4 regions of the Shouchella oshimensis genome follow, and region 4 is predicted to be linked to each of the others. Evidence: predicted binding sites of a transcription regulator. Region 4 holds the regulator's gene; each other region holds the start of a gene.
The links. Region 4 encodes LexA, which represses DNA repair genes until DNA is damaged. Its sites were predicted from a motif close to CGAACATATGTTCG; they were not measured.
Positions count from the first base shown of each region.

Region 1 (7,341 bases), 230 kb from region 4:
AGATGAATTGGATGAGCAGCTGCAATTTACAACAAAGCCTGATGGCAGCCTTAATCAAACGTATTTTCAATCGGTTCACCGAACAGATGTACAAGCTGTTTCAGGTGATTATACGGCGAAGGATGCCTATACAACCCTACAAAAGCTAGAGATTCCCGCGATACCCGTAGTAGAGGATGAGATGATTATCGGCACAATCTCATACGAGGATCTAGCGAGAATGGCTGCTGAAGGGAGTGTGGCAAGCAAATGAGTCATTTGCAGGATTTTTATCAGTTATTTTTACAAAGACAAGATATGCTGTGGTCTTCTTTATGGGAGCATCTACAGTTATCGATTATCTCCTTATTAATTGCTGTTTTTATTGCCGTTCCATTAGGCATCGTTTTATCGAGAAAAGATCGAATCGCCGAATTTATCATTGGTATTGCGGCTGTTCTTCAAACTATTCCAAGTCTAGCCTTACTCGGATTTATGATTTTATTTGTAGGCATAGGTACAACACCTGCAATTATTGCCTTAACTGCTTATGCCCTTTTGCCTATTTTACGGAATACATATACGGGTATAAAAGAAGTAAATCCGGCTATTCGCGAAGCAGCTCGTGGAATGGGTATGAACTCATATCGTAGTCTTATTAAGGTAGAGCTACCGATTGCCTTACCAACCGTTATGGCCGGTATTAGAACGTCAATGGTGTTAATTGTAGGTACGGCAACACTAGCTGCTTTAATTGGTGCTGGTGGTCTTGGAGACCTCATTATGACTGGTATTCAACGTTCGAATAACGAGTATATCTTACTTGGTGCGATCCAGCCGCTCTTTTGGCTCTATTTTTTGATGGGATATTACGTGTTACCGAACGATTAAGCAAGCGTAGCTCGTATAAACCAGTATTAGCTGTCATTGGTTTAGCTTTAGCTATTATTTTTGTCCCAATGCTTGCTATGCGTGGTTCAATTGGACCAGATCTTGTAGTTGGAGGAAAAATGGGTGCTGAACCTGAGATAGTTGGCAATATGTATAAGCATTTAATAGAAGACGAAACGGATCTAACTGTTGAGGTACAAGGAAATCTAGGAGCAACGGATTTTGTCTTTAATGCCTTACGTGTAGGAGATATTGATGTGTATCCTGAATTTTCAGGAACCATTGTTGGTGAGCTTTTAGCACTGGATGACTTCAGTTATGACCCTGATGAAGCTTATGAACAAGCAAGGGAAGGAATTTATGATGAGTATCAATTCCGCTTCCTTGAACCGATGCTATACAATAATACGTACGCAATTGCTGTACCAAGAGATAAAGCCGAGGAAAATAACATTGAAACGATCTCTGATTTAGAATCAGTAAAAGATGACTGGAGATTTGGTTTTTCCTTCGAATTTATTGATCGCCAAGATGGGTATGCAGGATTTCCGGACCGGTATGGATTTGAGCTTGCTAACGTTTCTTCTCTCGATGTCTCTGCAGGCATTCGAGCGATTGAAAGTGAAAACATTGAGGGAACAGATGTGTTCTCAACAGATCCACAAATTGTCGAAAATGATCTCGTAGTGCTAGAAGATGATGAAAGTTTATTTCCACCTTATCAAGGAGCTCCTTTGATTCGAGAAGAAACATTGGAGCAATATCCGGAGCTTGAAGATATCCTGAATCAGCTTGCAGGAAAAATTTCTGAGGAAGATATTCAAGAATTAAATTATTTGGTCGATATTGAGGATGAAAACCCATCGGATGTAGCAAGAGATTATCTGGTTGAAATCGGATTGCTAACTGAATAATGAGTGTTAATGCAGGAATTGGGGTATGATGTTTGTACATGATTTATGAGAGGAGTGATGGAAATGACAATCGAGAACCCATCAAATCAGGCGATTACAAATATTTTTCACACAAGTAAACGAATTGCTGTGGTAGGATTATCAGATAACCCAGAGCGTACCTCCTATATGATTTCAGAGGCGATGCAAAAAGCAGGCTATGAAATTATCCCCGTGAATCCAACTGTCACAGAGGTATTAGGTGTAAAAGCTGTGTCATCCCTCAAAGAGATTGAAGGTGACATTGATATCGTGAATGTGTTTAGAAGAAGTGAATTCCTTCCTGATATCGCAAAAGACACTGTAGAGGTTGGTGCAAATGTCTTCTGGGCACAACTTGGTGTTACAAACCAAGAAGCCTATGATTATTTACGTGAACACAATATCACAACGGTTATGAATCGCTGTATCAAAGTAGAGCACGCCAAATTCAAGTAAAATGTTCAGGGAGGATGCCAATATGGTATCCTCCCTATATAAACGAATAAGTTAAACGTACATCATTTATAAAAAATCGGCCAAATCTAAAGAATAACGATACAAAAATAGAAAAGATCCTTGATATAACTGAAATAACCATTAGAATTAACTTATATCATACGCTGAGAAACACATGTTCGGTTTTGTGCTACAATAGCTGTAGCAAGTTGAAAGGGGTTCAGACGTTGGCAAAATCACAGATAGAATATAACGATGATGCGATACAGGTACTAGAGGGCTTAGAAGCTGTTCGTAAAAGACCTGGGATGTATATTGGTAGCACAGATGCAAGAGGGTTACATCATCTCATTTATGAAATTTTAGATAACGCTGTGGATGAGGCAATGGCCGGTCACGGTAATTACATAAAAGTAACACTACACTCTGATGGGAGTGTCTCAGTTTTAGATAACGGTCGAGGTATGCCTGTTGGAATGCACAAAATGGGTAAACCCACACCAGAGGTCATTTTAACTGTTCTTCACGCAGGTGGAAAATTTGGACAAGGTGGATATTCTACAAGTGGAGGCTTACATGGAGTAGGTGCTTCTGTTGTGAACGCACTTTCTGAATGGCTAGTCGTTGATATTAGACGAGATGGTGAGCTTTATCAACAGCGATTCGAAAAAGGTGGAAAACCAGCAACAACACTTGAGAAAAAAGGCAAAACTCGAAAGTCCGGAACGGTTGTTCGCTTTAAGCCGGATCCGACTATTTTTACAACAACCACGTTTAATACAGAAACATTATCAGAGCGCTTACGTGAAGCGGCATTCCTTTTAAAAGGACTACAAATTGACCTTTCTGATGAACGAGGCTCTGAAACGATTGAGGAATCCTTCGTATTTGAGACAGGTATTGAAGCATTTGTTCATTACTTAAACGAGGGCAAGGAAACACTACATCCGGTCATCACATTTAACGGGGAACAGAATGGAATTGAAATGGAGATGTCGTTTCAGTTTCATGATGCGTACACTGAAAATGTATTAAGCTTTGTGAACCATGTTCGAACAAGAGATGGTGGAACACATGAGCTTGGTGCAAAATCTGCGATGACAAGAAGCTTTAATGAACACGCAAGGAAATTGAAGCTTCTAAAAGATAAAGATAAAAATCTTGAAGGTGCAGATATACGTGAAGGCTTTACAGCGATTATTTCGATTCGTGTTCCAGAGGCTCAGCTTCAGTTTGAAGGACAAACAAAAAGCAAATTAGGCACACCAGAAGCACGTTCTGTTTTAGATGGCGTTGTTTCTGAGAAGCTTGCTTATTTCTTTGAAGAGAATCCGGACATTGGGACAAGCCTCATTCGAAAAGCAATTAAAGCCTCGCAAGCTCGCGAAGCCGCAAGAAAAGCACGTGAGGATTCACGTAATGGTAAGCGGAAAAAGCGTGATGTGTTATTAAGTGGGAAACTAACACCTGCACAATCACGTAATCCAAAACGGAATGAGCTATATCTAGTGGAGGGTGACTCAGCAGGAGGTTCGGCTAAACAAGGTCGTGACCGTAAGTTCCAAGCTGTATTACCCTTACGAGGAAAAGTCATTAACACAGAAAAAGCAAAACTAGATGACATTATGAAAAATGAAGAAATCCGCACAATTATTCATACAATTGGCGCGGGCGTGGGTGCGGACTTTACAATTGAGGATGTAAACTACGATAAAGTTGTCATCATGACTGATGCCGATACCGATGGGGCACATATTCAGGTGCTACTACTTACATTTTTCTACCGCTATATGAAAGAGCTATTTGATGCAGGAAAGATTTACATTGCCTTACCTCCACTATATAAAGTGAGTAAAGGAACAGGTAAAAAAGAAGTGGTTGAATACGCGTGGGATGAGCGTGAACTAGACAAAGCTACAAAGGCAGTCGGCAAAGGTTATGCCCTGCAGCGCTATAAGGGTTTAGGTGAGATGAATCCCATTCAATTATGGGAAACAACCATGGATCCTGAGACACGTACATTAATTCGAGTTACACTTGATGACGCAGCAAGAGCCGAAAAGCGTGTAACGACTTTAATGGGGGACAAAGTTGAACCCCGTAGAAAGTGGATTGAGTCTCATGTCGCATTTGGACTTGAAGAAGAGACAAATATCCTTGAAAATGAAAACCTTGGTGTAACGGAGGGCGAGCAAAATGTCTAAAACTGAACGATATCTTGATCTTCCGTTAGAAGACGTAATCGGTGATCGATTTGGACGATACAGTAAATATATAATCCAAGAGCGGGCATTGCCAGATGCACGAGATGGCTTAAAGCCCGTTCAACGACGAATTTTATACGCAATGTATAAGGAAGGGAATACATCCGAAAAGGCATACCGTAAATCAGCCAAAACTGTCGGGAATGTTATCGGTAACTACCATCCACACGGAGATTCTTCCGTATATGAAGCCATGCTGCGCATGAGTCAAACCTGGAAGGTGCGTCAGTTACTAGTCGACATGCACGGGAATAACGGCTCAATTGATGCGGATCCTCCAGCAGCGATGCGTTATACAGAAGCAAGACTTTCTTCAATTAGTTCAGAGCTTTTACGCGATCTAGAAAAAGACACCGTTGAGTTTATTGAGAACTTTGATGATACGGAAAAGGAACCGGTGGTACTACCAGCTGGTTTCCCAAATCTACTTGTGAACGGTTCAACGGGAATATCCGCAGGTTACGCAACAGATATTCCACCTCATAATTTACGCGAAATCATTGATGGAGTCATTATGCAGATGGAAAATCCATCAACCACACTTGATGATCTTCTCCAGGTTGTGACTGGACCTGATTTCCCTACTGGTGGCATTGTACAAGGACTTGAAGGCATCAGACAGGCCTATCAGACCGGTAAAGGCAAGGTCGTTGTGCGAGCTAAAACAGAGCTTGAGGATATGCGTGGAGGCCGTCAGCAAATTGTCATTACTGAAATTCCATACGAAGTTGTTAAATCAAATCTCGTGAAGAAAATGGATGAGATTCGTTTTGATAAAAAGGTAGACGGAATCACGGAGGTTCGTGATGATACCGACAGAACGGGTTTACGTATTGTTGTGGAGTTAAAGAAGGATGCGGATCCAAATGCGATCCTACATTATTTATTTAAAAACACGGATTTACAAACAACGTATCACTTTAATATGGTCGCTATTTATCATAAAGCACCTCAATTAATGGGACTACAGGCATTAATCCAAGCATACATAGATCACCAAAAGTCTGTGATTAAGCGACGTTCTGAATTTGAGCTGCGCAAGGCACAAGCTAGGGAGCATATTGTTGAAGGGCTAATAAAGGCTGTATCAATCCTTGATGAAGTGATTAAAGTAATCCGTGCCTCTCAGGATAAACGAGATGCAAAAAATAATCTTATCGATTCATTCCAGTTCTCTGAGGAACAGGCAGAGGCTATTGTAAACCTCCAGTTATACCGTTTAACAAATACGGATGTTACCACTCTTCAAAAAGAAGCAGAAGAGCTTAAAAAGCAAATTCAAGACCTAGAAGCGATTTTAGCTAGTGAGAAAAAGCTCATCCAAGTCATTAAGAAGAATTTAAAACGAGTGCAAAAAGAGTTCGGTGAAGATCGACGAACGCAAATTACAGCTCAAATTGAAGAACTTAAAATTAACATGGACGTTTTGATTGCAGCTGAGGATGTTCGTGTAACGGTTTCTGAGTCTGGATATGTTAAACGTACGAGTTTGCGCTCATTCACTGCATCAAGCAAAGAGCCACCTGGTATGAAAGAGGGAGATAGCGTACTCTTTAATGAGGAGCTAAACACTACAGATACATTGCTACTCTTTACGAAACAGGGAAATTATTTATTTATACCGGTGCATCAGCTTCCTGATATTCGCTGGAAGGATAACGGGCAGCATGTCGCAAACTTAGTTACTATTGATCGCGATGACGAATTTTTGTGCGCGATGGGTATACGTGAATTTAAGGAAGAAGACTCACTCTTATTCCTAACAAAAGAAGGTATGGTCAAACGATCTCAGCTATCGCTCTATCAAGCAACTAGACACTCCAAGGCACTTGTTGCCTTAAAGCTAAAAGAAAACGATGAATTACTTGCAGTAACAAAGACAAAAGGAACCAACGAAATATTCCTGGCAACACGAAATGGATATGGATTATGGTTTGGTGAAGAAGAAGTTAGTTTAGTTGGACAGCGTGCAGCTTGGGTAAAAGCCATAAATCTAAAAGAGGATGATGTTGTCATCGGAGCGGAGACCTTCTCCTTAGATGAAAAGGTAGAATTTATCTTAGCTACTCAGAGAGGTTCAGTTAAGAAGATGGCAATAACCGAGTTTGAAAAAGGCTCCCGTGCAAAGCGTGGGTTGGTTATGCTACGTGAATTAAAGAGTCAGCCTCACCGCCTAGTTGGATGCAAACGTATTTTAACAGCAGGGGATGAATTTATTTTAACCACTGATAAAGGAACAGAAGAAACGATACGAGCAAAATCTTATCGACCAAGTGATCGATACAGTAATGGCTCCTATGCCGTAGATACACAAAAAGAAGGAACGTTAATCAATATTCAACGAGTACCTAAAGATCCCACAAACGAAAAAGAGTAAGCCTTAATGGCTTATTCTTTTTTTTGCAGCTGTGATTAGGTTTAAACCCTCTTTATAGGGGAATAAAGAAGAGAAAGGAGGCAATACGTATGCCATTAACAGATAAACAAATTCAAACCTTAAAACAGGATCTGCTCGATCTGAAAAAGAACCTTGAAGGGAATGAAGGATTCACAACGGATTTTAGTGAATCAACTGGAGAAGTTTCAAACGGAGTCGATAATCATATGGCAGACCAGGCCGCTCAATATGAAGACCGAATGAAAGAACAAACGTTCCAAGCGTGCAGACCAAGAAAAACTTCAAGAGGTGGAGGAAGCTCTGCAGCGAATAGAAGATGGAACATATGGATTATGTGTGGATACGGGAGAAGAAATTCCATACGAAAGATTAGAAATTGTTCCTTATACAAAACGCACAATTGAAGCTCAGGAAAAAG
Region 1 is NZ_JAMQJY010000001.1:387,603-394,943, forward strand. Features, by position in the region: gene NDM98_RS02215 (ABC transporter ATP-binding protein) at 1-253, shown strand, start outside; partial or broken gene NDM98_RS24890 (ABC transporter permease/substrate-binding protein) at 250-1,784, shown strand; gene NDM98_RS02225 (CoA-binding protein) at 1,848-2,261, shown strand; gene parE (DNA topoisomerase IV subunit B) at 2,489-4,465, shown strand; gene parC (DNA topoisomerase IV subunit A) at 4,458-6,902, shown strand; gene NDM98_RS02240 (hypothetical protein) at 6,992-7,327, shown strand; gene NDM98_RS24515 (TraR/DksA C4-type zinc finger protein) at 7,260-7,341, shown strand, end outside.
Region 1: a site for LexA is predicted at 2,430-2,443, ahead of parE (DNA topoisomerase IV subunit B). Genes of this name have one in related genera too.

Region 2 (7,341 bases), 280 kb from region 4:
TCCTGCTACTACCGAGCGCAAAATAGCCCAAGCGACGGCTTGGGCTGAGAAAGATATCGAGCATCGGAACGATTTTAAAACGGATCATGATCAAGTGTTTTTTGAATAACTTTGGCTAGCTCTGGTTTCGATGACTCTTTGTTTGACGATTTGGACTGAGTAGCCTCTACGACATCTTTCATTCCAGCAAGAATGTCATCACCAGACTCCATCATGGCTTCGGTCAAATGATGGTCCTCTTTCTTGTGATTTGAACCTGTTCGTTTGATTGCTTTTGTATTTGTGAGAGCATACAAACCCGCCGCTGCTAGGAATCCACCTGCAGCCCCTCCGATCATATAACCAGTGTGATGCCGCTTCTTTCGTTTGAACATGTTTTTCACCTCTTTTTTTGTTATCGTGTGTAGTGGGAGAGATTTTATACATGGCTTATAAAAGGCTTTACTCTATGCTAAAATAAAAAGAACAGCTCTTTTACGATACTCGTTCTTGGTTCACAAGAATGTATTATATATTTTTAGGAAAGGTGTTTATCATGAAAAAAGGACTTCTAGCATTTTCTATTGTTGCCCTTTTCATGATTGCAAGCTGCGCGATTGGGCAGAATCAATCGATTCAGTACCAAGAGGATACGTTCGATACACTTGAAGCTGATCTAAGTGCACCAAGCGAAACAGCCTTGCATGAACCGGTCACGATCTCTGTCCGTGTAACCTTGGGAGAAGAACCCTTCACGGATGTAGAAAACGTTGATTTTGAAATATGGCGTAATGGTGAAAGAGATTCAGGAACAACTGTTGCCGCCCAAAAAGCTGATTCTGGTGTTTACACACTCGACACTTCTTTTGAAGAAGACGGCATTTATCACATACAAGCCTATGTAGAAGCTGACGAAGAGCATCTTACGTCTTCCAAACGAATTATTGCTGGAGATGTTTCTGAAACAGACTTAGAAGCGGCCGAGCAAGAATTTCAACAAGAACAAGATCAAGAAAAGGCTCAAGAATCAAATTCTAACTAATATTGTGTACAGCAGGGAAAACGTTACGAATGCTCGTGACGTTTTCCCTTTGTGCCTACTGGAGTTGCATCATGTATTCTGCTATATCTATTTCACAAAAAATTAAATTGTACACACTTATTCTTTGGCCGATCCTCATTACTCAGATTAGTTACCATGCCATGAATGTGATCGACACAATGATGTCTGGTCGAGCTGGAACCACTGACCTAGCTGGCGTTGCCGTTGGCTCAAGTCTTTGGGCACCTATTTTGACTGGATTTAATGGCATTCTGATGGCCGTTACCCCAATCATCGCTCAGCTTCTTGGAAAAGGAGAGAAACAAAGCATTTCTCGCTCTGTTCTCCAAGCATTGTATCTGTCTGTCATCTTAGCGCTACTTGTGTATCTCGCTGGCATTTTTTTCTTGCCTTCTATTCTTCAATTTATGGGTTTAGAGGCAGAGGTTTCACATATTGCAAAACATTATTTAATCGGACTATCTATTGGTCTTGTTCCACTTTTTGCATCAAATGTTCTGCGCTTTTTCTTTGATGCACAAGGCTTCACACGAATTACAATGGTTATCCTACTGATCGCCCTACCTATCAGTGCTTTTCTTAATTACATCTTGATTTTTGGAAAGTTTGGCTTTCCAGAACTCGGTGGGATCGGAGCTGGTTATGCCACTGGGATCACGTATTGGATCATTTTTGGCTTGAGTGTGTTTATGACTTTCAAAATCCCTTCTATTCGTTCGTATGCACTCTTTTCTACATGGTTCCGTCCGTCGCTTAAGGCCTGGAAGGGTCAACTTGCGTTAGGTTTACCCATGGGGCTATCTATTTTTTTTGAAGCAAGCATCTTTTCTTTTGTCACGTTGCTAGTTAGTCGCATGTTTACAACTGATGTTATTGCCGCTCATCAAGCAGCGTTAAATTTTGCATCCTTGTTATTTATGATCCCACTTAGTATGTCGATGGCACTAACCATTGTTGTAGCGTACGAAATCGGTGCTGGTCGTTTAAAAGACGCCAGACAGTATAGTAAGATTGGGATTACAGCCTCGATGCTCATCATTTCGGTTGCTTCTGTGTTACTTTACTTTTTTAGAGAATCCATTTCGTATCTGTACACAGATAATCAAGATGTTGTCCAACTTGCCATGAGTTTCTTTGTTTTTGCGATTTTTTATCAGCTGTCTGATGCAGCTCAAGCCACTTTACAAGGTGTACTTCGTGGCTACAAAGACGCTGCAATTCCTTTTATTATTGCGTTGATCTCCTATTGGGGAATCGGGATCCCTTCTGGTTATCTCCTTGCGACTTTAACTGATTTGGGACCGTTTGGTTTTTGGATAGGTATTATTATCGGACTTACTTGCGCAGCGATTGGTTTCTGGATTCGACTGGCTCTAATCAATCGTCGTTTCCGTCACTCACTTTAAAACGAATGAACCCCCTTTCTATTGGACATAGTTGTAGTAGATGCTTTCTACATGGAGGTGGGGTAGCTTTGATTGTATGGATTCAATCACTATTGCTTGCGGCAGGACGACCATCTAGCGTTGGAAATCTACCTATTATCCTTGTTGCTGTTTCGATTGGGATTATGGTCATCATTATGGGTGCGTTACTTATTTACCTTGCACGCAAGCGTCAAAAAAGCTGAATAAGATACAAGATCAAAAGAACCAAGCTATTGGTTCTTTTTTCTAGTTGTATAAGAACGTATATTCGCATATAATAAGAACATCCATTCGCCACGAGGTGAAAAAAATGAAGAGTGTTATTTTTTTAGTTGATATGGAAAGCTTTTACGCTTCTATTGAAGTGGCTAGAAGACCTGAGTACAAGGGTAAAGCCCTTGTCGTATCCGGTGATCCAAACCGGCGTAGTGGGGTTATTTTAGCCGCTTCTAAGGAAGCCAAGTATTACGGTGTCAAAAATGCAGAACGTCTTTGGGAAGCTAAACAAAAATGCAACCAATTAATTATTGTTCCTCCACACATGCAGGACTATATCGAAGTATCAATGGAGATTACATCTATTCTGAAGACCTATACAGACTTGGTTGAACCCTATTCCATTGATGAACAATTTATGGACGTAACCAATTCCCAACGGCTATTTGGTTCTCCTCTAGAGATTGCCAAAAGGGTTCAAACACAAATCTGGAATCAGTGCGGGGTAAGAGCTAGAGTTGGGATTGGCGAGAATAAGATTTTAGCTAAGCTAGCCTGTGATCATTTTGCTAAAAAAAATGCAGAAGGAATATACGAGCTAAAGGCAGACCAGCTTCAGGACACACTTTGGCCTCTACCTGTTGAAGACTTGTTTGGGGTTGGTAGTCAAATGAAACGTCATCTCTATGACCGAGGTATTCGTACAATTGGGCAACTAGCTGCGACAAAAGTTGAATTCTTCAAAAAGAGATGGGGAATACATGGTCAGGTGTTATGGATGAACGCTCATGGGGTTGATTATTCACCTGTGAAGATTTCCACTCACGATGGTCAAAAAGCAATTGGACATGGTATGACCCTGCCTTATGATTATGCAGAAAAAGCAGATATTCACATCGTTTTGCTTGAATTGTGTGAAGAAGTATGTCAGCGGGCTCGAAAAAATCACGTCCACGGTTCAACCGTCTCACTTAGTGTTTCGGGTGCAAGCTACGAGATCCGCACAGGTTTTCACCGCCAGTTTACTATGCCTTATGCGACAAATGCTGCATTAACCATATACAAGCATCTCTGTCAGCTACTTGATCAATTTTGGGATGGGAAACCTGTACGCCGCTTAGGCATCTCGCTTTCTAGTCTTTCTGACGGAGACTCTGTTCAGCTTGATTTATTTGAACACAAACAGCAGCAAGAGAACCGGGAGCTGGGAGAAGCAATGGACCTTATTAAAGCTCGCTTCGGTAAAACCGCTCTACTTCGAGCTTCCTCCCTACTACCGGCCGGCCAAGCCAGAGAGCGTGCCGCAAAAATTGGAGGGCATTATAAATGAGTGATTACTTAAAACGTGGAAACTTGTTATGGGAGGGGAGCCGTATGATGCTACCTGAACATAAACAAGCCATTCGTGCTCAAAACGAGCAAGAAAAACGCGTAGATCCTCCACTACTAGATCAACAGGAGTTAGAAGAGCTCGGTATCGTCGCAATGGAATCCCTCTCATATACCATTCCCGTTCATATCGTGTATTGGGAAGATGGATTTTACCGCAAAATAATCGCTGCCGTTGAAAGAGTGGACCAACAACAAAAACGAATCACCTGTAGAGAAAGCGCGGAAGTCAGTATAACCATAGAGATCAGTCAGTTAAAGAGTATTGAACGAATTTAAAGGAAAATCAAGTTGTGATCTCTCCCTATTCATATTGATGTAGGGAGAGGGTTTTTGACAACTTTATAGAACATATTTTTAATAGCAATACTTTAAGCTAATGAAATGGAGAGAAATCACATGAATATAAGGTTGGCTGAAATACAAGATATGAAGCAATTAATAAGAATGAGATGGGATTTTACAATTGAACACGATGATAGTAAAAAAAAACGAATCATTCGCTGAATTTGAAAAAGAATGCCAAACTTTTTTGGAGAACACTCTTAAAGGAGATCAATGGTTTATTTGGGTCGTGGAGGATAACGGAAAAATCATTTCACATATATACATAGAATTAATACAAAAGGTGCCACGCCCTGGGAGGATAACATATCCATTTGCATTTATGACCAATGTATACACGATTCCAGAGTATAGAAACAAGGGAATTGGAAGTAAATTACTACAGTCAATAAATAAGTGGATGAAAGAAAACAAGTATGAATTTGTTATTGTATGGCCGAGTGACGATTCAATTGACTATTATCATAAAAATGGTTACGTTCATTGCACGGAACCTTTGGAATATCACCCTTCATAAATACAAGGGAATATATGGATTAAAATAACAGAAAAGAAAATATTATTTAAATTAAAGTTTTCACTCTAACGTAGGCTATAGAGTGACATTTCTTTGTGTTGAAAACAATATCAAGACAAACCATTCGAATTAATATCACAACTATTTTAGAACTTCGCTTACCAGTAAGAGTAACCCAATCCTCTTACAAATGAGCAAAAACCAACGTAGGACATACACGGAGACTCCAATGGGAGTGAAGGTCAGGGTGAGACTTCGTAGTGCGGTAGCACAAGGAGGCTCACCGGCCGCCCATGGAAAGCGGAGTGTATGTCCGGAGCGGTAGTCTTACTCCATTATTTTTATGATAGCTAAAACACTTCTGTCCCAGCCTTAATCATTGAAGAGAAAATACTATCTCCCCCTCCCCATTTCATGACAAATGTAACTACACGTTCAACAATCCATACCTGATAATGAGTATAATAAATGTTAATCAGGAGGGTTTTTATATGTTAATTGTTGAATGCAGTGATCTCGTCAAACGATACGATAACGAGCGTGTTCTTGATCATGCCGAACTCCATATACAAGAAGGGGAAATTCTTGGGCTGCTTGGTCCAAACGGTGCTGAAAAACCACGCTTATTCACGCACTATGTGGATTAATTCCAATTGATACTGGAACTATTCATCTATTTGGTAAAGAACTGACTGGTAATATAGCAACCATTAAAGAACGTATTGGGCTTGTTACACAGGAACTAACCATCTTTGAGGAGTTAACTGCTAAAGAAAACCTGACTTTTTTTGGTGGACTATATGGTTTAAAAGCAGATCTGTTACAACAGAGAATACAAGAAGCATTAGAATTTGTTGGCTTAGAATCCAAAGCAAATAAACGAACCAAAACCTTTTCTGGTGGGATGAAACGGCGACTTAACATTGCCTGCTCACTCATCCATAAGCCAAAGCTGCTGATTATGGATGAACCAACTGTTGGAATTGACCCTCAATCTCGTACCCATATTCTAGATACAGTAAAAAAACTTCAGCAGCAAGGCATGACCATTTTATACACAACTCATTATATGGAAGAACTGCAGTCTATTGCATCACGGGTTGTCATTATGGATCAAGGTCATGTTGTCACTGAAGGTACGATAAAAGACTTAGTTGCTACCATTCAGCATGAGGAAAAAATCAATGTCGAAGTAGCTGCTGCCTCAGATGAACTAGTCACACAGCTTCAAAAACTAGAAGGAGTAAAACAGGTCAGTCGGGAGGGCAACAACCTTCAGATCATCTCAAGATTGGGCTCAGGGAACCTAGATCGAACTCTTTCTCTGGCAAAAGAAGCAGGAGGCGTACTCTCTGTTAGTGCTGAAAAACCAACACTTGAAGATGTATTTCTTACATTAACCGGAAAACAGCTTCGAGATGGAGACGATCGAGAATGATCCTACCTACCATAAAATATACCGGCGTCCGAATGATTCGAGAATATATCGGCATGCTTCTTTTATTTGTTTTACCTTTGGTGTTAATTTCTATCTTCCATCTCATCTTAGGTGACTTACAAAATGAAGGTCTTCGTGTATTTGATTCTGTTGCAATTAGTATGGTACTTGCTTTTCAGCTTTTTGGTGGAAGTTATCCAATGGGCTATATCCAAGAAGACTTATTCACACACCGAAAATGGCGCCTTAAATCCCTACCTATTAACCGTTCGTTGTATGCATTTTCTGTCATGTTCACTGGCGCTATTTTTTCCATATTACAAGGCTTTGCCATCGTACTCATCACTTATTTTGCTTTTGGTGTGGACTGGGGTCATTTTCTTTGGGCTTTATTTGTCATCAGTCTTTTATCAACCCTATCAAGCTTGGTTTGTACCTTATGTGCACTGGTCACAACAAATTTCAAAGTCGCTGAACGATTAAGTGAGGTATATGGAATTGGATCGATTGTTCTTGCTGGCATGTTTTTTTCTTTGCCAGACAATGCCTTCTTTCACTTCATGGGCACCTATGGAAATCCATTATCCCTTGCTCAAACGGCCTTATTTGAACAGATTAATAACGGTGACTTCGCTGATATATGGGTTGCAATTCTTATTTTAGCAACTGCTATTGTCGTTTGCTTTGTCGTAGCGATTCTCATAGGAAGGAGGAAGATTCAATGAGCATTTTCAAATTTGCACTCAAACGTAGTTTTCAAAGCAAAACCAATCTTCTTTTTTTAATCGTTTTACCTGTTTTGCTCATATTTTTACCTTCTGAACCAGACTCGTGGATCTCTCTCCCTTATGGATTTCATTATTTTGGTGTCGTACTTTTGTTTGTATCTGTACGTCTTGCGGTCATTCTACTTGAGGATCGACAGCAAGGAATTATCAAACGAATTGCCATGGCACCTGTAAGTAAT
Region 2 is NZ_JAMQJY010000001.1:892,850-900,190, forward strand. Features, by position in the region: gene NDM98_RS04795 (hypothetical protein) at 75-374, opposite strand; gene NDM98_RS04800 (FixH family protein) at 536-1,021, shown strand; gene NDM98_RS04805 (MATE family efflux transporter) at 1,093-2,448, shown strand; gene NDM98_RS04810 (hypothetical protein) at 2,517-2,672, shown strand; gene NDM98_RS04815 (DNA polymerase IV) at 2,780-4,015, shown strand; gene NDM98_RS04820 (YolD-like family protein) at 4,012-4,353, shown strand; gene NDM98_RS04825 (GNAT family N-acetyltransferase) at 4,550-4,936, shown strand; gene NDM98_RS23855 (hypothetical protein) at 5,428-5,583, shown strand; gene NDM98_RS04830 (ABC transporter ATP-binding protein) at 5,604-6,374, shown strand; gene NDM98_RS04835 (ABC transporter permease) at 6,371-7,099, shown strand; gene NDM98_RS04840 (ABC transporter permease) at 7,096-7,341, shown strand, end outside.
Region 2: a site for LexA is predicted at 2,727-2,740, ahead of NDM98_RS04815 (DNA polymerase IV). Genes of this name have one in related genera too.

Region 3 (7,341 bases), on a different contig from region 4:
TGCGATTTGTACACCCTTCTCTTTTAAACGAGTGAGCAATTCCTCAGTAAAATGCAACCCGGCCGTTGGCGCTGCAGCGGAGCCAACATGTTTGGAATAAACCGTTTGATAGCGTTCACGGTCATCAAGTGTCTCCTTAATATAAGGAGGCAGGGGCATTTCACCTAACTGATCAAGCACTTCATGAAAAATACCGCTATAACTCATTTCAAAGTCGCGCCCACCTTGCTCGCCTTCCGCTACACATGTTGCTTTTAACAAACCGCCACCAAATTCAACCACCGTGCCAACCTTCACACGCTTAGCTGGTTTAGCTAAAGTCTCCCAAGCGGTCACCTTCTATTTGTTTCAAAAGTAAAAGCTCAATTGCGGCTCCCGTATCCTGCTTTTCACCGTGTAATCTCGCAGGCATCACACGAGTGTCATTAATGACCAAACAATCTCCAGCACTTAGCTCATCTTCAATCGAGGAAAAAAATCGATCTTCTGTTTCTCCCGTTTGCTTATCTAGCACAAGCAAACGAGACGCCGTTCGATCAAGAAGCGGCGTCTGCGCAATTAATTTTTCTGGTAGGTCAAAATCAAAATCTTCTACGTTCATATCTATACGTCACCTTTTTTTGTTGTCATACGTAAGTCCTTCATAAGAATAACGGACTTATCCCTTCAAATCAAGCACTCAGCGTCGAAATAATAAGAGAAGCAAACTGAGTACCACACTTACAATAATCGAAGTCATCAACGGAAAATAAAACGTCATATTTTCTCGTTTAATCACAATATCTCCGGGCAAGCGTCCAATTGGCAAAAATCTGCCGCCAAAATGCCATAACAAACCAACTACAATCAAGACCAATCCGCCGATAATCAGCAGCTTTGGAATATCGCTCATGATTCTGGCACCTCTAGTTTAAAGTGTTCATAACAAGCGTGTGTCACTACACGTCCTCTTGGAGTACGCTGTATAAAACCGATTTGTAAGAGATACGGCTCATATAAGTCCTCGATTGTCTCTGATTCCTCGCCAATAGTCGCCGCAATCGTATCCAACCCAACAGGACCACCACGGAATTTTTCGATCATTCCTCGTAATAGCTTGTCATCAATATGATCAAGACCAAGTCGATCTACCTGCAATCTTTCTAAAGCACCTGCTGCTAACTTATATGTGATGACCCCTTCACCCTCTACCTGCGCAAAGTCACGAACACGTTTTAACAATCGGTTTGCAATACGTGGTGTGCCTCTTGCTCGTCTAGACAACTCTTCCGCTGCACCCTCTTCAAGCTCTGTTACAAAAATATCTGCTGTGCGTCTTATGATGTCTGCAAGCTCTTGCTCATTGTAGTACTCCAAACGCTCTACCACACCAAATCGATCACGGAGTGGTGCTGAGATCATTCCAGCTCTCGTTGTAGCGCCAACCAATGTAAATGGAGGTAAATCCAAACGAACGGATCGCGCTGTTGGCCCCTGACCAATGACTATATCTAAGCAAAAATCCTCCATCGCTGGATACAATACCTCTTCAACCGAGCGATTTAAACGATGTATTTCATCAATAAATAGGACATCTCCTGGCTCCAACGCAGTCAGAATTGCAGCCAAATCACCAGGTCGCTCAATAGCCGGTCCCGACGTAGTCCGCATTTGCACACCCATTTCCGAGGCAATAATTGCCGACAACGTTGTTTTTCCGAGACCTGGAGGACCATGTAACAAGACATGATCAAGGCTTTCTTCGCGCATCTTAGCAGCTTGAATATACACTTCTAAATTACGTTTCACCTTTTCTTGCCCAATATATTGTGTAAAACTTAACGGGCGAATCCCACTTTCAATTGAATCCTCCATTGGCTGGCTCTCTGCTGAAACCAAACGCTCTTCCATGTGATAACCGCCTTTCCTTAACGCTTAAGCAGAAGCTGAAGCGCCTTCTTAATGTAGCCATCAATCTCAAGCGTCTCTTCTTCAAGTTTTGGACGAACTTTCTTTAATTCCTTTTCTACATAGCCAAGTGCACGTAAAGCTTCAAATGCCTCTTCTAATGCGTCCGTTTTCGGCTCTTCATAAGGAGCAAATAAAGTTGGTTCTGCTGATAGTACGCCTTCCCCTGCAAAATCAGTCAGTTTACCCTTCAGATCCAAAATAATTTGTCGCGCTGTTTTTTTACCGACTCCAGGAAAACGAGTCAATAGTGCTTCATCCTCTTGTTCAATTGCCGCCACCACGTGTTCAGGCTGCCCAGATGCACAAATAGCAAGCGCACCTTTTGGTCCAATCCCTGAGACATTTAACAGCTTTTCAAATAAAGCTCGATCCTTACGTGTTGGAAAACCAAATAATCGGATTTGATCTTCTCTCACATAATGATGCGTAAAGATTTGAATATCCTTATGTACCTCATGCTGGTAAATATACGGATTTGGACAGAATATCTGATATCCTAACCCGTGATGGTCTACCACTACATATTGAGTATCAATGGTTTCAAGCGTTCCTTTAACATAATCTATCAAAAGTCTAACCTCTCTTATGCGAACATTTATTTCTATTTTAGCACATCAATCGAGCGCGGTCACACCGGAATCATGTGTAAAGCCTTCTAAATCAGGGTATGGTAGCTTATGGTTAAAAAGGAAGGAGAATGTAGTATGTTCAAACGTGATCAAGCAAACGCCTTAATGACCCTTCAGCCTAAAGAACGATACTACCGCAGTCTGATTTTTGTACCTTTTGTCCTTTTGTTTATTGTTCTTATGTTTGTGATTCCCGGTGGCAATTGGCCTCTTCCAGTCAAAATCATCATTTCCGCGCTATTCATTATCTTAGTTACTTGGCGCCTTATCATTAATTATAGGAGGGCTAGAGAGCAGATTGAACTTGAGAAAATAGATCAACAAAGATAGAACAATAAAAAAAGGCGTCCACACTGGGACGTCTACATACTCTTTAGCTCGTTCTTCTTTTTATGGTTTCCCTCTACCTGTGTCGACTTTCCCTGTTGTGGTGTATTCAATAACTGGTTTGCCTACCGCAGCCTGTGTTTGATGAGAGAATCCTGATGAAATACTGATTAACACAATGGCCACACTTAGTGTGATCATCGATTTTCTTATTGCTAATCACTCCCCAAAGTAAATTGAAGAACATTCATTTCACGAGCTATTTTCATATAATTCAACGCAAGTTTGTAATTTCCTTCTTTTTCATAAAAATTTGAAATTTCTTCGCAGACCTCTGCTGTATCAAAATACAGTTCATCATCTTTTAGCATTTGAATGCCTTGATCCACTTTCAATTGGTCAGGATTCACATGAAGATGCCTGCAAATTAAGCATCTAGCCTGATATTCAATGTTGCCACGTTCAACAGCTAACTGTTCAGCCTCAACTAGCAACGACAGTGCCCCAGGCTCTCCAAGTCTCAGCTTGATAAAAGACAGATCTGCTTTTGTTTTTAATGCGATGACAGAGCTTTTATGTTCTGGAATCGCAAGCGCCAACTCCATATATTCTTTTGCTTCTTCTTGTAAGTTTTGTCGTAGTCTATTTAAACCGATTCCTCTAAGGATTAATGCATGAGCAAACGGAATATCTACGGACTCTCTCCGAATGCGTTGATACCTAGTTTCAGCTTCATCAAATCGATTAATTTCCGTATCAATTGCCGCTAAAACAAGTTCAGCATACAAGACTTTCTCGCGATAGGACTCGTCCATTTTAAAGATATTTAACGCCAGTTCCAAATAAGAAACAGCAAATGTGTATTGATTAATGTGATAATACCCTTCTGCAATACGTTGATAAAACTCCGCACGTTCATAATCATCCGTTACATGCTCAAGTAAGTTTTCAGCTCTAACATAAAGTCTAATCGCAGCTTTAAATCTACTTTTGTGAAATTCATTTTGACCGTTCATAAAATAATAAAGAAACTCTAAAAAGGGGTCGGTTTGATCCATTATCACGACTGGAGGACCTTCAACGTGATTTACTGATTCTTGTAACAGCAACTGATGTCTAAACTCAAGCAATGAATAATAGGCCAAAACCTTGTCACTCTGCTCCATGTCCGATAGTAGCATTGAAATTTCTTGCTTTATTACAGTCGATTTCTCTATATCTCTAGCAATCATCAATTTATACCATTCTGCACATCTTGCCCCAACTTCAGCAGCTGAAATTGCTGTTCTCAAACAACCACCTCCCTATATCTATTATACCGGTAAAATTTTCATGCTGACAATCACTAAGAACTGGAAATGGGTTGTTTTTTTTTGAAAACTGAATAGAAAAATAGAGTGCCCATTCATTAAGCACTCTACCTCTTTTTATTTTTAAACAAAAACACTCAAAAGCAGTACAAACACTAATCCACAAACAGATATAATCGTTTCAAGTGCCGTCCAAGTATAAAACGTTTCTTTGACGGTTAATCCAAATGACTCTTTGACAATCCAGAATCCTGTGTCATTCACATGAGAGGCAATGACACTACCTGCTCCAGTTGCAAGCACCATTAGCGCGAGATTGACATCTGATCCACCCATAAGCGGAATTACAAGGCCTGCCGTAGTAAGGGCTGCTACTGTTGCCGAGCCTTGAGCTACTCTCATTAAAGCAGCTATTAACCAAGCTAAGAACAGTGGTGAAAGAGAGCTTCCTTCAAAAATCTGCGCAACGTAATCCCCTACGCCACCAACAATAAGCACTTCTTTTAAAGAACCACTAATCCCTAAAATTAATAGAATCATACTGATTGCTTTCACAGACGTTTCTGCAGACTTCATCAGTTGAGACATTGTCCGTTTTTGTGAAATACCCATCGTATACAAGGCTACTAACAATGAGATAAACATAGTGGTTGTCGGTTGACCAATAAAGGCCATAAAATCAAACGCTGCATTACCGGATACACCGGTTGTTTCCTGCAGTAGATTTGTAATCGTTGCGATTCCCATTAATAGGACTGGGAACAATGCTGTTAGTGCACTTTTAAAAAATCCTGGTGTTTCTTCAATTAGCATCTGCTCTGCATCACCAATTGATGCCATTGCACTTGTATTAATTTTCTCAAATGCCTCAGGAACGAGCTTCCGTGCATATTTTGTAAATAAAGGTCCTGCGATGATAACGGTCGGAATTGAAATAATGAATCCGTATACAAGAACCATCCCAATGTCGGCACCGTATTCCCCGGCAATTACAGTTGGTCCTGGATGTGGTGGCAAAAAGGCATGTGTTACTGATAAAGCCGTTGCCATCGGTAATCCTAAATATAGAAAGGAGACATTCACCTGTTTTGCGATTTGATACACAATTGGAATTAAGAGAACAAGTCCCACTTCAAAAAATAACGCAATCCCTAATATAAAGGCAGTAAGAACTACAGCCCATTGAATCTTCTTCTCTCCAAAAATATCAATTAGCGTAACAGAAATACGTTGGGCTCCCCCACCGTCAGCAATTAATTTACCCAAAATAGCTCCGAAACCAAAAATCAGTCCGACACTACCAAGCGTACCTCCCATACCCGTTTCAATCGCGGCAACGATCTCAGTTAACGGAATTCCTAATGCCACTGCGAGTAAAAACGATACAATAGCCAACGAAAGAAACGTATTGATTTTTAATTTCATGATCAATAATAGTAATAATGCTACTCCTAATGCCGTAATGATTAAAGGCATTTCCTCCACTCCCTTTTAACACCCAAAATTATTTCTATCTTTCTGGATATACAATCACTTTGATACTCTTATCCTTTTGACTCAAAGCATGGTGAAATGCTTCTTGCACTTCACTCATTGCATAAAAATCAGTTAATAGTTTACTAGCTGAATCTTGATCTTGACTTAATAACTCTATAGCCTGTTCAAATGTGTTTCGATATCGATAAATGGGTAGGTAACTGACTTCTTTTTGAATCATTTTTAATAAAGGCATAGCTGAACTAGACTTTGCCTGGAAACCCAATTCCACCTATCTTTCCCCCACGCTTCAAAAGCCTTACAGCCCACTCTAGCGCTTCATCTTTTCCTGTCGTATCTATCACACAGTCATAGCCTCCGAGCATTTCAGCATGATAATCTAACGAGTGAACCGCTTGATCCTCCCTAATTTGGATTCCATGAGTTGATCCTATTTGCTTAGCAATTTCCAAACGAAAAGGTTCAACGTCTGTAACCGAAATCGTTTTAGCTCCAAACCACTTTGCTGCTAGAATCATACATAATCCAACTGGCCCGATTCCCATGATAACGACGTGACTATTTGGTGCTAGCTGTAATTTTTGAGCAGCGTAGATCCCAACTGATAATGGTTCTGCAAGCGTTGCCACTTCATTTGATACGTGATCAGGTATTTTATATGTAAAGTGAGCAGGATGAGCAAGGTATTCCTTTAACACACCATCATTAGGTGGGGTAGAAAGAAATAACACGTCATTACACAAATTATACGTTCCTTTTTTACATGTGGGACACAATCCACAAGGAAGACCAGGCTCGATAACTACTCGGTCGTTTGGTTTAAGATTTTTAACGTTTTCGCCTACTTGTACAACCATACCAGCACACTCATGTCCCTGCACAAGTGGCTTACGAACAACTCGATCTCCAATCCTGCCATGTTCATAATAATGAAGATCTGATCCGCATATCCCAACTGCTTTCACCTTAATAAGTACGTCTTCAGGTCCAATTATAGGCTTGTCTCTCTCATTCAATTTAATCGAGCGAGGTGCCATCAAAACAGCTGCTTTCAAATATAGGTCCTCCCTTCCATTTGATTTCGCTTACATCTTTTTTAAAGCTATACCCCAAAAAACGAGAACAATAACGTCTAGTATTGTTCTCGTTTACATTTAGGCTAATATAAAATTCTTTACTTGAAAAGGTATGACCACAAACTATCACATCTTTACACAAAGCGATCTACTGCTCGCAAAACGGCAGCTACATACTTTGAGAACAGCTCATTTTTTGTTTCGCGCCTTCCAGGTGCCGTGAAGCGCTCAAACAACAATAGCCTTTGTTGGTAGCTTATCTCTAGCTGCACACCTTTTCCTCTTTGATTTTTATTCACAATATTTTCTGGATGAGATCCACCTATCTGGTGAGCAGCAATAGCCTCTTCCGCTTGGAATCCAGCAGCTAAGAGCTCTTCGGCAATAGCTGCACGAAGCTTATAGTCGAGTCCTCCTACGATCGTGTTCATCTCAGACCCACCTGAATAGCCATGATAAGAGATTGTATAAGAAGACGCCGCTACCAAGTCTAAACACTGTGGCTCATCAAAATGTACTGAAGTTATATGCAAATTAGCATTCCCAGAAGAA
Region 3 is NZ_JAMQJY010000002.1:67,698-75,038, forward strand. Features, by position in the region: partial or broken gene queA (tRNA preQ1(34) S-adenosylmethionine ribosyltransferase-isomerase QueA) at 1-601, opposite strand, end outside; gene NDM98_RS14705 (DUF2905 domain-containing protein) at 680-892, opposite strand; gene ruvB (Holliday junction branch migration DNA helicase RuvB) at 889-1,890, opposite strand; gene ruvA (Holliday junction branch migration protein RuvA) at 1,908-2,519, opposite strand; gene NDM98_RS14720 (hypothetical protein) at 2,655-2,909, shown strand; gene NDM98_RS14725 (hypothetical protein) at 2,970-3,107, opposite strand; gene NDM98_RS14730 (response regulator aspartate phosphatase) at 3,122-4,198, opposite strand; gene NDM98_RS14735 (gluconate:H+ symporter) at 4,340-5,692, opposite strand; gene NDM98_RS14740 (MDR/zinc-dependent alcohol dehydrogenase-like family protein) at 5,727-5,984, opposite strand; gene NDM98_RS14745 (alcohol dehydrogenase catalytic domain-containing protein) at 5,956-6,768, opposite strand; gene NDM98_RS14750 (poly-gamma-glutamate hydrolase family protein) at 6,924-7,341, opposite strand, start outside.
Region 3: a site for LexA is predicted at 2,539-2,552, ahead of ruvA (Holliday junction branch migration protein RuvA). Genes of this name have one in related genera too.

Region 4 (7,341 bases):
AAATCGCCTTCGTAGTCCCATTTATATGCTTCTTTTGTTAATTTCACTTCATCGGCACCCAGTGGTGAACCATGAGAAGCAGATTTTCCTGATTTATTTGGTGAACCAAAACCAATTGTCGTTTTCACTTCAATTAAAGTTGGACGATCATCAGCCTTAGCCGATTCAATGGCTTCAGAAATCTCTGTCACATCATTTCCATCTTCCACACGAATCACTTGCAAGCCGTATGCTTTGTAACGATCTTCTACACTCTCTGAGAAAGAATGATGTAGATCTCCATCTAATGAAATATCATTAGAATCATACAGCACAATTAAACGGCCTAACTTCAGATGACCTGCAAGTGAAGCAGCTTCAGCCGAAATCCCTTCCATTAAGTCACCATCACCACAAATACTATAAGTGAAATGGTCGACAACTGGGAAATTTGATTTGTTATAAGTAGCTGCAAGATGTCTTTCAGCCATTGCCATACCAACTGCCATTGCAACACCTTGTCCAAGTGGGCCAGTTGTTGCTTCTACGCCTGGTGTATGACCATACTCAGGATGTCCAGGTGTGCGACTTCCTAGCTGTCTGAACTGTTGAAGATCCTTTAAGCCTAAATCATAACCTGTAAGGTGCAAGAGGCTATATAAAAGCATCGAGCCGTGGCCAGCAGACAAGACAAAACGGTCTCTGTTACTCCACTCTGGATTACCAGGATTATGATTCATAAATTTTGTCCATAAAGCAAAAGCCATTGGTGCAGCTCCCATCGGCATTCCTGGGTGACCCGAATTGGCTTTCTCAACACTATCAATAGACAATGTGCGAATCGTATTTATTGCAATATTTTCAGCATTTGTAGACATATGTATGTTCATCCTCCCGTAGATCATTATTTTCTTTTTTCTCCCTCATCATATACAATCTACATCAATTTCACAAGGTCAGACAACTATCAATAATAACAAAAAAAAGAACTAGTCTAAAAGCTAGTCCTTAATGAGTATTCCCGTTATTACGTTTTTTACTTTCCTTAAGTGCCTCAGGGGTCACATCCGTGCCTTCTTCATCAACAACCGTGACAGAATGTAACTGGTTTTTAAATGAATTTCTAAACCCTTTTAGATATTCCGCACGTAATTCTTTTTGTTCTTTTGCTTCTGAAAGTGTTAAGCCACTCTCCTTCGCCTTTTTAGCTAGTTGATTAATCCTGTTTAATTTATCTTGATGAAGCATCATAAACACTCACTTTCCTGAACATATCTTATGAGTGGTATGTTACCATGACTAATCGCAACCGGCAAATTCAATGCCTAATTCTTCTCATCTAGTTCGCGCTTTTGATTCTTCATATATTCCTGATATCTTCTATGAACGGTCGCTTTTGATAAGTTATACCCAAGCCCTTTTAATGTTGCAGAAATATCATAAAAAGCTAAGCCACGTTCCCGCAGACGGATAATCTCCTGAAGTGGGACATCTAGACGGTCTCTTCCTCCACCACCTAAACTGGAGAAATTTTGCTCAGGATGATAGCCTTCAGCCATCGCACGTCTCATTCCTCTTCTTATTTTAAGATTATGAAGCTTCCTTTGATATTCCTCAACAATTGAGACGATACTTAAAACCATTTCATCAGCTTCAGATAGTTGCATGCGGTCCTTATCTTGCAATGTATAAACCTGTATACCATATTTCTTTAGCTGATAAAGAAGAGCCATTCTGGCATGTCCTCTTGCTAGTCGTGTTTCATCTTGAATCACAAGGCAATCAAACGCCTTCTCTTTTGCTAAATCGAGAATCGTTAATAGTTCTTCTCGATCTATTTCATACCCACTTGCTTTTTCCTTTATTGACTTAACGAGAGTCCAAGCCCTTTTCTTCAACCATTAATGATAACTCTTGATGCTGTCTTTCAAGCGATGTTTGTTGTTCTTCTTTCTCCGTGCTTACCCTGCTGTAAATGATTACTCTATTCGTTGTCTGCACCATTAGTTCGTTCTCCACTGTTAAATTTATACGCATAATCTTGATTGCTTGTTCCATTGATTTGACCATTATCATATTCAGAATCTACAAACTGTTCTTGCTCTTGTTTCTGATCTTCTATGCCATCCACAAACTGATCATCACCAAATGAACCTGGAAGTAAAATTGTCAAATACATAAGACATAACGTACATACGGCTGCTCCAAGTAAAAAGAATTCCTGTCCTGTCCATTTCTTACTCATAACGCTCACCTCTTATAGAATGTTTGTTCGCCTTTTATATTAAAGGGAACATCCGTTTGTGTCAACATTTAATTTAGAACTTATGTTTGCGTTACATATGTTCGTATGGTACGATTTATCTATAAAGGAAACGTAAGAGGAGTGTACTGGTATGACAAAGCTTTCAAGACGTCAGGAAGAGATTCTTGGTTTTATAAAAGTAGAAGTCCGAAAAAAAGGCTATCCGCCATCCGTTCGTGAAATTGGAGAAGCTGTTGGGTTAGCATCTAGCTCTACGGTACATGGGCATTTATCAAGACTTGAAAAAAAGGGCTACATTCGTCGAGATCCCACTAAACCTAGAGCAATTGAAGTATTAGACCTTGAAGATATGCTAGCAGAAAACGAATCCCCAAAACGACAAGCAAGCTATGCACCAATTATCGGTAAAGTAACAGCCGGTCTTCCTATTACAGCAGTCGAGAATATAGAAGACTACTTACCTCTTCCTGAACATATGTCGGCTGATGAGAATACATATGTGTTAGTAATTGAAGGGGAAAGTATGATTGAGGCTGGCATCTACGACGGTGATATGGTCATTGTTCGTCAACAACAAACAGCAAACAACGGTGACATCATTGTTGCGATGACCGAGGACAACGAAGCAACAGTAAAACGCTTTTTTAAAGAAAAAGATCGTATTAGGCTCCAACCAGAGAATGCTTCAATGGATCCAATTATCTTATCTTCTGTGACGATCCTTGGAAAAGTCATTGGTGTATTCCGTACCATTCATTAAAAGTTGACAGTGAGACACCTCAAACATTAGATGTTTGAGGTGTTTTTATGTTTACTCATTTCTAGAGACTAATTCATGTATCTGCTCAATTTACGGTACGTGAAATTTAATGAATGAGAGTAATGTTATTCGGTTGGCGTTCCATATATACAACAAGTGTTTTCTATAGTACCTTGACTACCTGGGGCAAATCCACCTGCAGTTGCTAAGTCCTTGGAATTGAAAAGGATTCTAATAGGATACAAAGGGATGCAGACTGTAACAGGAATGTGTAAAGAATTTTTCATTTTTCATAGAAACGCGGAGAAATGGTTGAGAGTTGAGATAAAACATATATATCGACTTTTTATCTGTCTTTAGTGCTACTCTATTGATTTGCTCGGGGGCATCTTTTCATATGGTGCTCTATCGTTTCACTTTTGCCTTCTATCGTTTCAATCGGTGCTCCATCGTTTCAATTTGGTCTTCTATCGTTTCAATTGGTGCTCCATCGTTTCAATTTAGTCTTCTATCGTTTCAATCGGTACTCCATCGTTTCACTTTGGTCTTCTATCGTTTCAATCGGTACTCCATCGCTCCACTTTCCCCGAAACCACAGTCAAATCCCCAGCGTATATACACTGGGGGTAGCTTCTATCCTTTTACTCCGGTTAAGGCGATTCCTTCAATGATTTGGCGTTGGGCAAAAATGTAGATGACTAGAACAGGAATGACGGAGATTGTTGCTCCAGCCATCATTAATGGCCAGTCGGTTACGTATAAGCCTTTAAATGTTGCGAGTAATAGTGGCACCGTATAAAGGTTTTGATCACTCAAAAAGACGAGTGGTTGGATAAAGTTATTCCAAATTCCGATAAATGAAAAGATACCGAACGCAGCTAGTGCCGGGCGAACTAATGGCAAAATGATTTTCCAATAAATATATAGTGGGTTTGCTCCATCCATTACCGCTGCTTCTTCCATTTCTTTTGGGATACCCATGATAAATTGTCTTAGAAGAAAAACACCAAATGCATTAAACAGTGCGTTTGGTACAAGGATCGATAAATGACTGTTTACCCAGTTAATACTGTCCATAATAATATACAAAGGAATTAACGTCACTTGCATCGGCACCATCATTGTTGCCAAAAAGGCGATAAAGAGAAATCGTGAGCCTGGGAACTTAATTTTTGCAAAGGCATAGGCTGCCATCGAGCAAGTGAGTAATTGACTAAATACAACAACAAATGAGATATAGAAGCTATTAAAATATGCGCGACCAAATGGCATCGCATTTAGTGAATCCGTAATATTACTCCACATAAATGGATCTGGAATCCACACTGGAGGTACGGCAAATATCTGTTCAAATGATTTTAAGCTGCTTAATGCCATCCAAATAAAAGGGCCAGCCATGATAAGTGAACCCAATATGAGCGCAAAGTGTAGGGCAATTTTTGATGGTCTTAACTGAGATCCAGTCGCTGGTTTTAGCTTTCCTGGCTGTTTTTGACGTAGTGGTGTCCTACTTTCCTCCATCTTCATAATGCACCCACCTTCTTGAAACTGAGAATTGGATTAGCGTAAAAATTAAGATGATCACAAACAGGACCATAGCGGAAGCTGTACTTGGTCCAAAGGCAGAACGACCAAATGCAGTTTCATAAATGTGATACACAAGGGTATAACTTGCTTTACCTGGCCCACCTTGTGTCATGACGTATGCCTGATCAAATACTTGAAACGAACCAATAACGGACATAATGGCGACAAAAAAAGTTGTTGGTGATAGTAGTGGAAAAGTAATATGCAGAAATTTTTGGATGGATGTTGCTCCATCGATGTCTGCCGCTTCATAATAACTTCTAGAGATGCCTTGAAGCCCGGCCAAAAATATAACCATATTGGTCCCAAGACCCCACCAAATACTTAATCCTGCGATCGAGGGAAGGACTAGACTACGGTTTGTTAACCAGTTTGGTCCATCAATACCTATCATCGCTAAAAGCTGATTAATAAGTCCAATGTCACCATTTAATAACCACATCCAGATTACCCCAATGGAGACGGAGCTCGTAACAACAGGCATAAAGAAAAAGACTCGATAGACGGTTTTTCCTTTGACTTTGTTTAAGGCTAATGCAACTAACAGAGCTAGAGCAATACCAAGTGGGATCACTAATACAGAATAGTAAGCAGTGTTTACAAGAGCGGTGATAAAATTATCATCTCGGAACTGACCAATGTAGTTAGCTAAACCGACAAATTCACGCTCACCAAAGCCGTCCCACTTCATAAAACTTAGTCCAAAAGCAAATCCCAAAGGAAGAATCGAAAAGGCCAGCATGCCTATTAGTTGTGGGGCAATAAAAAAATACCCCCACCATTTTCGCTTAGAATCATTCATCAGTGGTTCCTCCTATTAACATGATCATTTGTAAAAGGAGCCAGAGCAATCACGCTGACTCCTCCGTGCTTTTTTATGATTCTTCAAGCATTTCTCTAGCAACATCAGCAGCCTTATCAATTGCTTCTTCTGGAGTTAGATCCCCAAGTAACATCACTTCATAAATGTCTTCAAGTTCTTTGTTTAATCCAGGCGCGGTAAATTCATAGCCAACTACTCGCCCGGTCTGTCGTGCGTCTAACAAGTATGAACCATGCTCTGGTTTATCTTGATTCACAACAACTTCATCAATGCCTTCAACGGATGGGACGGCATTCCCTTCACCATCTAATCTCGTTTCCTGTCCTAATTGAGAGGTGTAGAATGAGACAAATTCTTTGGCTTCTTCTACATGATCCCCTTTGGCATTCGCGCTCATGTAAGCGGTTGCAATATTAACGCTAGGTATTTCTTCATCTGTGTTTGTTGGCCATGGAATATAATCAAAATCAATGCTTGTTTCTAAAAACATAGGAGTTAACCATCGTCCAGCTGCTACCATTCCTACTTGGTTGGACATAAACATCGCGTCCATTCCTTGACCTTCAGGTAGTGTGCCGGCGAAGATAAAGTTTTTCTCACTAACCATTCGCTCTACAAATTCAAACGCTTCAAGTGTCAAATCGTTCTCATCAGCAACGATCTGGTTATCCTCTTCAAATAATCCACCGTTTGCCCATACCCAATTAATGATATTTCCGTGCCCGCCCTCTTGTACAAAGCCATATTTTCCGGCATCACGTAGTTCGGAAGTTACCTCTTCCATCGCTTCCCAATTCCAGTTACCTTCATCAAAATACTCTTGAGGCGACTTGATCCCCGCTTCTTCAAACATACCTTTGTTGTAATACATCAAAAATGGATTACAATCAACAGGCAGTCCATAGATTTGATCATCTTTTTGTGACGCCCCCCATAACCCGTCGGCAAACTCATCTGCTTTTACATGAGACGCGTCAGAGTTTAAAAAGTCATTTAACGGCTCGATCGTTCCATTTGAAATCAAAGTAGAAATATCCTCTGCCCCTACATAAAATAAATCTGGCGCCTGCCCACCTTGAAGCCTCGTGGTTAGCGTTTGAAAATAATTGTCATTCGGGATTCCTGTCAGGTCCACCTCGACGGTATCACTTTGTTCATTAAATGCATCTACAGCACGTTGATAAACCTTTAACTCTGCAGGGTTGCCCCATGCAGAGAAGGTTAATTCTACCTTGCCATCACCCGATGACCCTGAGCTTGAGCATGCACTCAGGGCGATTAAACCAACTGCCATTCCTCCTAGCACTAACACACCAGACCTTTTTTTCATGATGTACTCCCCCAAAATTTATTTTGTCCATCATTGGTACTTTGGTAAGTAGTCCCCATGAGCCTCTATTAGTTCATCACACATCGAAACAATATCATCAATAGATAACTCCGCTTTTGTATGTGGATCAAGTAAGGCGGCTTGGTAAATGTAATCTCGTTTTTTTGTGACTGCAGCTTCAATGGTTAGGAGCTGCGAGTGAATATTTGTATGGTTTAAACCAGCAAGTTGAAGTGGCAACTCGCCAACAAAGGTCGGAGTGATACCACTACGATCTGCAATACAAGGAACTTCTACCGTTGCTTTTGTTGGTAGATTAGTGATTAGGTTTCCAGTATTAAGTACGTTCCCACCGAATTTAAATACTTGATTAGTTTCAATCGCTTCGATAATCTGTGAACCATATTCCTTTGAACGTGTATGTGTAACACCTTCTGATGTGAGTGTTTTTTGAACCTTTTCCCAATTTGCGATTTGTTCTTCACAACGTCGCGGATATTCATCAAGTGGGATATTTAATTGCTCAATCAACTCAGGATAGTTTGACTTGATAAAGTATGGATGATACTCTGCGTTGTGTTCAGATGATTCGGTTA
Region 4 is NZ_JAMQJY010000001.1:616,858-624,198, forward strand. Features, by position in the region: partial or broken gene tkt (transketolase) at 1-857, opposite strand, end outside; gene NDM98_RS03400 (DUF896 domain-containing protein) at 988-1,227, opposite strand; partial or broken gene NDM98_RS03405 (YneB family resolvase-like protein) at 1,305-1,983, opposite strand; gene NDM98_RS03410 (hypothetical protein) at 1,964-2,224, opposite strand; gene lexA (transcriptional repressor LexA) at 2,376-3,005, shown strand; gene NDM98_RS03420 (carbohydrate ABC transporter permease) at 3,639-4,532, opposite strand; gene NDM98_RS03425 (carbohydrate ABC transporter permease) at 4,513-5,394, opposite strand; gene NDM98_RS03430 (ABC transporter substrate-binding protein) at 5,468-6,745, opposite strand; gene NDM98_RS03435 (alpha-glucosidase/alpha-galactosidase) at 6,776-7,341, opposite strand, start outside.